2 regions of the Brenneria uluponensis genome follow, and region 2 is predicted to be linked to the other one. Evidence: predicted binding sites of a transcription regulator. Region 2 holds the regulator's gene; the other holds the start of a gene.
The links. The regulator PurR, encoded in region 2, represses purine synthesis genes. The targets are predictions, from matches to a motif close to CANGCAAACGTTTGCNTG.

Region 1 (4,287 bases), 1.5 Mb from region 2:
TAAACAGTATGGATTGTCAGGAGCCAGAGGTGAGGCTGAATCCGGTTTTCTGACCGTAAGAACGCATGCATTGCCGACTTACCTGCGGTTGCTGAAAGAAAATGTACCATCGGACGTTGCGCTATTACAGACCTTACTGCATTTGTACGCCCGGAATGATGATACCAATCTGGTGGGGCGTGGGGGGATGAATGGCCTGGGGTTTGTCCAACAATATGCCCAATATCTGCTGTGGGGCGGCGGGGCGGTGTCGGTGCCCGGACGTCAGGCATTGTATGCTTTCGATGATGAACTTATCCGTCGCCATCTTAGCCCTGGCGGGAGTGCGGACTTGCTGGCTGTGACACTTTTTTTATCGCAGTTTCCGTCGGGAAACCCGTCTGCTGATGTTATCTAGAAAATGAATGATTATGCGTTATCGGGTATAGGCTGACGTTATTTTCACCAGGTTTGATAAAACCGGACTCTGGGCTCGGCAGCCAAACCCTTCCTGCTTTCCCTATCGTTTTTTCTGATTCCTCTGCATTTCTGACATAATTTCCTTATTGGTGATAAATCTGCTGGTGATAGTTCGTGGGGCTCGGTTACCCTGATGTTATGTCACGCTGAATTTTATTAAGGAGAGAGAAAATATGAAGGGTGCATCAATTCGTATTGCGGTTGCTGGTGCTGGCGGCCGTATGGGCCGCCAACTGATTCAGGCAGTTGAACAAATGAAGGGTGCTGTGTTAGGTGCCGCATTGGAGCGCCCGGGATCGTCTCTGATTGGCGTGGATGCCGGAGAACTGGCGGGATTGGGAAAGCTGAATGTTGCGGTTTCCGGCAGTCTTGATGCCATAAAGGATGATTTCGATGTTCTGATCGATTTTACTCGTCCTGAAGGTACGCTTACTCATTTGGTGTTTTGCCGCCAGCATGCCAAATCCATGATTATTGGTACTACGGGTTTTGATGAACAGGGCAAAGACGCTATCCGGCAAGCAGCGGCGGATATTGGTATCGTTTTTGCCGCTAATTTCAGTGTCGGCGTTAATGTCATGCTCAAGCTACTGGAGAAAACGGCGAAAGTAATGGGTGATTACACCGATATTGAAATTATTGAGGCGCATCACCGACATAAAGTAGATGCTCCGTCTGGTACTGCACTGGCAATGGGTGAGGCAATCGCTGGTGCATTGGGGCGTTCTCTAAAGGATTGTGCGGTTTATACACGTGAAGGGTATACCGGTGAGCGCGACCCAAAAAGCATTGGTTTCGCCACCGTGCGTGCCGGGGACATCGTGGGAGAACACACGGCAATGTTTGCTGATATTGGTGAGCGTATAGAGATAACCCATAAGGCTTCCAGTCGCATGACATTTGCAAATGGCGCTATTAGGGCAGCATTGTGGTTAAGTTCTCATAATTATGGTCTTTTTGATATGAAAGATGTGCTTGGTTTGGATGATTTGTGATATTTATCATTCTTCATTAACTTATATCATTTTGATTTAGATGATGAATATTTAATATTCGTCATCTGATCTGTTTTTTTATTCATTTCTTTATGAATAAACTTAAATGGTATTGTTTATTCGACTTTAGTGGGTTTTTGGGACGGTTTTTTTTCTTAATTCTCTCTTTCTGGTCGAGTGTGGTAGTTTATTATTCAGATTCTGACTTATCCTCTCTGGCAACCGTTTACTTATGCTACTTGATCTGTGTTTTTATCGATGTGAAAGCATATTCTTGACCGAAGCTGTAAAAATAATACAGAAAAAGTCGGTTTGAGTGGACAAGCTATCACACCATCATTAAAATGCGCCCAATTTGCCGAAAATTTGCCTTACAGGTGGTTTTTGCATTGATTTAGGTCGTTAAATCTGAATTAATATGCAAGTAACATGATTTTTTATTCCTTGGAGGGTGTTTTGATTAAGTCAGCGCTATTGGTTCTGGAAGACGGAACCCAATTCCACGGTCGGGCCATAGGGGCAGAAGGAACGGCAGTGGGGGAAGTGGTCTTCAATACGTCGATGACCGGTTATCAAGAAATCCTTACTGATCCCTCCTATTCCCGCCAGATTGTTACTCTCACTTATCCACATATTGGTAATGTTGGTACTAATGCCAGCGATGAAGAGTCTTCTTCTATTCATGCCCAGGGGTTAGTGATCCGGGATTTACCGCTAATTGCCAGTAACTACCGCAGTGAAGAAAACCTTTCTGAGTATCTTAAACGCCATAACATTGTCGCTATTGCGGATATTGACACCCGTAAACTGACGCGATTGCTGCGTGAAAAAGGTGCTCAGAACGGTTGTATTATTGCGGGTGATGCGCCGGATGCGGCGCTGGCACTGGAAAAGGCCAATGCGTTTCCTGGCCTGAAAGGGATGGATCTGGCAAAAGAAGTCACTACTCGGGAACATTATTCCTGGTCGCAGGGCAGTTGGACATTGGAAGGCGAATTGCCTGCGGCAAAAGACAATAGCGATCTGCCCTATCATGTGGTGGCGTATGACTATGGCGTGAAGCGCAATATTCTGCGTATCCTGGTAGACCGTGGCTGCCGTCTGACGGTGGTTCCTGCACAAACCTCCGCTGAGGATGTGCTGAAACTGAATCCTGATGGGGTTTTCCTGTCTAACGGTCCTGGGGATCCGGAGCCCTGTGACTATGCTATCAGGGCGATTAAAACCCTCCTGGAAACTGATATCCCGGTGTTTGGTATCTGCCTGGGCCATCAGTTGCTGGCACTGGCAAGTGGTGCCAAAACGATCAAGATGAAATTCGGGCACCACGGTGGCAACCATCCGGTGAAAGACCTTGATGCCGATCGTGTTATGATCACGGCACAAAACCACGGTTTTGCCGTTGATGAAACGTCTTTGCCTACCACCTTGCGCACAACGCACAAATCTTTGTTCGACGGCTCTCTGCAAGGGATTCACCGTACCGATAAACCAGCGTTCAGTTTTCAGGGGCATCCAGAAGCCAGTCCCGGCCCACATGATGCTGCGCCGTTGTTCGACCACTTTATCGAATTGATTCAGACTTACCGTTCTTCAGCTAAATAATCAGGAGCGAGAAAATGCCAAAACGTACAGATATTAAAAGCATCCTGATTCTTGGCGCCGGCCCGATTGTTATCGGTCAGGCGTGTGAATTTGACTACTCTGGCGCACAAGCATGCAAGGCGCTGCGCGAAGAAGGGTATCGCGTTATTCTGGTCAACTCCAATCCCGCGACTATCATGACCGACCCGGAAATGGCTGATGCGACATACATTGAGCCGATTCACTGGGAAGTGGTGCGTAAAATCATTGAAAAAGAGCGCCCGGATGCCGTATTACCAACCATGGGGGGACAGACGGCACTGAACTGCGCGCTGGAACTGGAACGTCGTGGTGTGCTGGAAGAATTTAGTGTCACCATGATCGGTGCTACCGCCGATGCCATCGACAAGGCGGAAGATCGTCGCCGTTTCGATATCGCCATGAAGTCGATTGGTCTGGAAACCGCTCGTTCCGGTATCGCGCACAATATGGATGAAGCATTGGCTGTGGCGGCAGATGTGGGTTTCCCCTGTATTATTCGCCCCTCTTTTACTATGGGGGGAAGCGGCGGCGGTATTGCCTACAACCGTGAAGAGTTTGAGGAAATCTGTACCCGTGGCCTGGATTTATCACCAACCAGTGAGTTGTTGATCGATGAATCTCTCATCGGTTGGAAAGAGTATGAAATGGAAGTGGTGCGGGATAAAAACGACAACTGTATCATTGTCTGTTCGATTGAAAACCTGGATCCCATGGGGATTCATACCGGTGACTCCATCACGGTTGCACCCGCGCAAACACTGACGGATAAAGAGTATCAGATCATGCGTAACGCCTCGATGGCGGTACTGCGTGAAATCGGCGTGGAAACCGGCGGTTCTAACGTGCAATTCGCGGTGAATCCAAAAACGGGTCGTCTGATCATCATCGAGATGAATCCACGCGTTTCCCGTTCTTCTGCGCTGGCGTCAAAAGCGACTGGCTTTCCGATTGCCAAAATCGCCGCCAAACTGGCGGTAGGTTACACGCTGGATGAATTGATGAATGACATTACCGGTGGTCGTACACCGGCGTCATTTGAACCCTCAATTGACTACGTGGTGACTAAAATCCCACGGTTTAATTTCGAAAAATTTGCTGGCGCTAATGACCGCCTCACCACACAGATGAAATCGGTTGGTGAAGTCATGGCGATTGGGCGTACGCAGCAGGAATCACTACAGAAAGCATTGCGCGGGCTGGAAGTCGG
Region 2 (4,287 bases):
TAGTGACGGGCTGCAAATGCCGCTAGTCCGCCCCAACCACAGCCAATATCCAGCAGTGTCATGCCGCGACGCAGCTGTAACTTTTCGCAAATCATACGAAGTTTGTCTTCCTGAGCTTGTTCCAGGGTGTCTGCCTGTTTCCAGTAACCACAGGAATATTGCATGTATGGATCAAGCATCAGTGAGAAAAGATCATTGCCGAGGTCGTAATGCTCTTTCCCTACAATCCAGGATCGTCTCTTTGATTGAAGATTGATGACTCGTGCAAGTAGAATCCGTATCAAATCGCGCCAGCGCTGCGGTATTTTTTCTTCCAATCCGGCTCGCAGTACCCGATGGAAAAACATATCCAGACGTTCACACTCCCACCAGCCGTCCATGTAACTCTCACCAAGACCTAAAGAGCCTTCACGCAGAATGCGTTTATAAAAATCGGTATTCTTGACAGTGATATCAAAAGGTCGCGAACCATTAATAGTGATGTCAGCCATTGACAGCATTTCATGCACAATCTGGAACCAGGACGTATTATGCCTACCCAGCTCCTCTATATAAGACGAACTCATAATCTCTCCCTACCTTGCCATTTGAATTACAGCAAGGAACAACATAGACAATTTTCACCTGTAATAAGAATCGGTGGATGCTTATCCATCGTTTACCCTCTGAACTATTTCAGAGAAATAAATAAGAGAAACGTTGGTATGGAAAGCACCTATCCAAATTAGACGACGAAGGCGTTCGGCAGTCTGAGTATAAGGATAGTAAAACTATTCAGTATGTCTTGTTTGCCTGTTATGTTCACATAAGGCAATAGCAAGTCTATGACTGCTTCAGCCTGTGGACAAGCATAAATAGTCTGAAGCAGTGGTTAAAAATTTAATGAAATAAGGCAGCAATAAGTAAATTGTCTGAATTAACGGCGATAATCACGGAACGGACCATCTGCGACAGAGCGTCGTTCAATCAAGGTAGGGTGGACTTCAATGACCTGTGCTTCTTCACGTTTGCTGACAATGCGATCCAGTAGCATAGATAATGCGGACTGTCCCAAACGCTCTTTGGGTTGATGCACCGTTGTCAGCGCTGGTGTGAAATAGCGAGAGTGCCGTACATTATCATACCCGATCACCGAAATATCCTGCGGTACACGTAAGCCGAGTTCGTCAGCTGCACAGATTGCCCCCATGGCCATGATGTCACCACCACAGAAGACGGCTGTTGGGTGATGCTTTTGTGCCAGTATCTGATGCATGGCTTTATAGCCGGATTCCGGTTCAAAATCGCCTTGAACAATCCACTCTTCATGTATTGTGATATGCGCTTCTTTCAGGGCCTTAAGAAAACCCAAGTAACGCCCGCTACCCGTATTCCGCTCTTGCAGACCGGGAATGGCGCCGATGTCGCGGTGACCACGCTCAATCAGGTAACGACCTGCCATATAGCCACCTTCAAAAGCGTTATCAATAATGGTATCGGTAAAATCACTGTGCCCCTTGCCCCAATCCATCACGACCATAGGAATGTTACGGTAATCTTCCAGCATGGAAAGCAGTGCTGGTGGATATTCAGCGCACATTATCAGTAATCCATCTACTCGTTTTTGTGCCAGCATAGAAAGATAAGCACGTTGCTTATCCAGATTGTTGTGGGAGTTACACAGAATTAGTGTGTATCCTTTTGCGTAGCAACTATTCTCAACAGATTCGATAATTTCTGCAAAGTAGGGTGCCTCACTTGAGGTCGCAAGCAGTCCAATGGATTTTGTATGATTAACTTTCAAGCTGCGGGCAACGGCACTTGGCGAATAATGTAATTCTTTGATGGCTGCCCTTACGGCGGCTTTAGTATCTTCGGCGACGAAACGTGTTTTATTGATCACGTGTGATACGGTTGTGGTAGAAACACCTGCGCGCTTTGCCACATCTTTAATCGTTGCCATGTAAAATGACTCCTGAACTCACCTGATTACAGCAGTAAGTAAATGGTTAATCGTTTGCCTGCGCGAATAGTTCTCTTTCTGACCACGAAAGCAGAACTTCAGAAGGAGAGAGTCGGCGGTTTAGACCTGAAGGGCAAGGTTGACGCTTTCGACCAACGCAGGATGTGTACAGTAAACTGCAAATTCTGTCCGATTTAATGCAAAAGTGGAAGTGCTAATTCATATTATGTCTGCGATATTCGGAGAGGATTTCTCGATCAAATTAAGAGAAAGTTTCCATATACCCACTACTATTGGTAGTATTTATTGCCTGGCTTGGGGTAATAAACCCATTCTGATTACAATAACGGATGTCAATACTGAGTCTGCAAAGGAGGTATTTATGGATACGGCTCTAAAAATGTCGTTGTTAACCACAGTGTGTGCATTGGCCATTATCATGGCGTTCAGTTTTACAGCCGTGCTGAACTGATAAGCTTTAGTGACGGTGTAAAGCCACTAAATTAGTCATTTTTGGCATGACAAAACAGAAAGACAACGGGACCGGAAGGTCCCGTTGTCAGTTGGAGTATCCCTCGGTGCGGTATACCCAGGTATCTTGAGCTTAACGAGAATGTTACATCAGCGAACAGTCTTTGGCGTGACGACACGGCGTGCGCCGACATAGTGTTCTTGCCAATAATTGCCGCTCAATTTGCTGATCTTGATATCGGAACCTGTCCGCGGGGACTGAATAAAACGTCCATTACCAAGGTAAACCCCGACATGGTCGGCCGCGCCGCGATTACTAATGTGGAAGAACACTAGATCACCTCTTTCCAGCTCACTCTTTTTGATCGGTGCTGCATCACGCAGGTGGAACATTTCATTAGCTGTGCGTGGGATCGGTATTTTTACTACGTCCTTGTAGGCGTAATAGATCAATCCGCTGCAATCAAATCCGGCAGCAGGTGAAGCGCCTCCCCAGTGATAGGGTTTCCCAATCTGTTTTAGCAGCTTATTCATGGCAGTCAATTTGACGTGTTGGTAATGCTTTCTGCGCATAACACTAAGGGGTAGTGCTTTCTTGTGCTTGCTTTCTCTGCTTTTGGTTCGTGCCGCTATTTTTCTATCTTGCGTTCTGTGATGTGTGGGCTCATGTCTTTTCGATGCCACATGCTTGATTTCTGTTGCTTTAGTCTCATGGTTTTTTGTGCGATGTTTGGTCGAGGGTCTAGTCAGATGTTTGGGATGAGCGGCTGAGTTTCGTGTGGCTTTGCTGTGGGAATGTGCTGTTTTAGTCGTTTTTAGCGAGTATCCCTTACTGCCCCTCTCTTTTTTATCGTGTGTCGGTACTGTGGCTTTTTTGGTGTTTTTGGACGGTTTGTTTTTTCTTGTATCAACCGTGTCAGTTACGCCCACATTGAGCTTATGCAGGGAAACCGCCACGGCGTGTGGTGCGGCTTGTGCCAAATTAAAAAACAGGTTGCTAAAAAATAACAAGAAAAAGGTAACAAATAACCGCATAATTATTATGACTGAATGTCGTCCTCAATCGCTCGATTTCCACAGTATTCCTGAAAATGGGACGATAAAAAAGTGAGAATAGCCGTTTTATTACAACAAAATAGTGAAAAATCGTTAACGAGTGTAATTATGGTGTGATTATCATCAGTTTCTGCATCAGATTTCACCAATCATTATCTAATAATAGCCCTAGTTTAAAACCCTACAAAAGATAACGTTTTTTTGTGACTGCCGCTATCGTTACAATACAAAAGAGTCAATGTGATATTGGCAATATTTATAACTGATGCTGATGGCGGCGGATCAACCGTATAGCCATCACGTGCTTGAGGAAGCAATAGAATGACGACAACGACAATTGAAAAAATTCAGCTCCAGATCGCTGAAAACCCTATCCTGCTATATATGAAAGGTTCTCCAAAACTGCCAAGCTGTGGCTTTTCTGCTCAGGCGGTACAGGCGTTGTCAGCATGCGGCGAGCGTTTTGCTTATGTTGATATTTTGCAGAATCCAGAAATTCGTACAGAATTGCCCAAATACGCCAATTGGCCCACTTTCCCTCAGTTATGGGTAGACGGTGAACTGGTCGGTGGATGCGATATCATCATTGAAATGTATCAGCGTGGTGAGTTACAGCAACTTATCAAGGATACTGCAGAAAAATACTCGTCCCAGAAAGATGGTCAGCAACAATAAATCAACACTATGTTATTTTATACGCGATGATTTTCAGGCGGTAACCACCGCCTGAAAATCTCAATCTTCGCTATGGGCAGGTGAAGGTTCTGCCTCGGGTTGCGTGGCTGTTGGCCATCCCCCCATTCGTTTCCAGCGATTTA

Region 1: carA (glutamine-hydrolyzing carbamoyl-phosphate synthase small subunit) is a predicted target of PurR. The motif match lies at 1,670-1,687, and genes of this name have one in related genera.

What each region holds. Positions count from the first base shown of each region.
Region 1 is NZ_CP135917.1:686,622-690,908, forward strand. Features, by position in the region: gene citG (triphosphoribosyl-dephospho-CoA synthase CitG) at 1-397, shown strand, start outside; gene dapB (4-hydroxy-tetrahydrodipicolinate reductase) at 633-1,454, shown strand; gene carA (glutamine-hydrolyzing carbamoyl-phosphate synthase small subunit) at 1,911-3,059, shown strand; gene carB (carbamoyl-phosphate synthase large subunit) at 3,074-4,287, shown strand, end outside.
Region 2 is NZ_CP135917.1:2,146,858-2,151,144, forward strand. Features, by position in the region: gene cfa (cyclopropane fatty acyl phospholipid synthase) at 1-566, opposite strand, end outside; gene purR (HTH-type transcriptional repressor PurR) at 917-1,942, opposite strand; gene cydH (cytochrome bd-I oxidase subunit CydH) at 2,325-2,414, shown strand; gene RS889_RS09840 (C40 family peptidase) at 2,564-3,448, opposite strand; gene RS889_RS09845 (Grx4 family monothiol glutaredoxin) at 3,791-4,144, shown strand; gene rnt (ribonuclease T) at 4,205-4,287, opposite strand, start outside.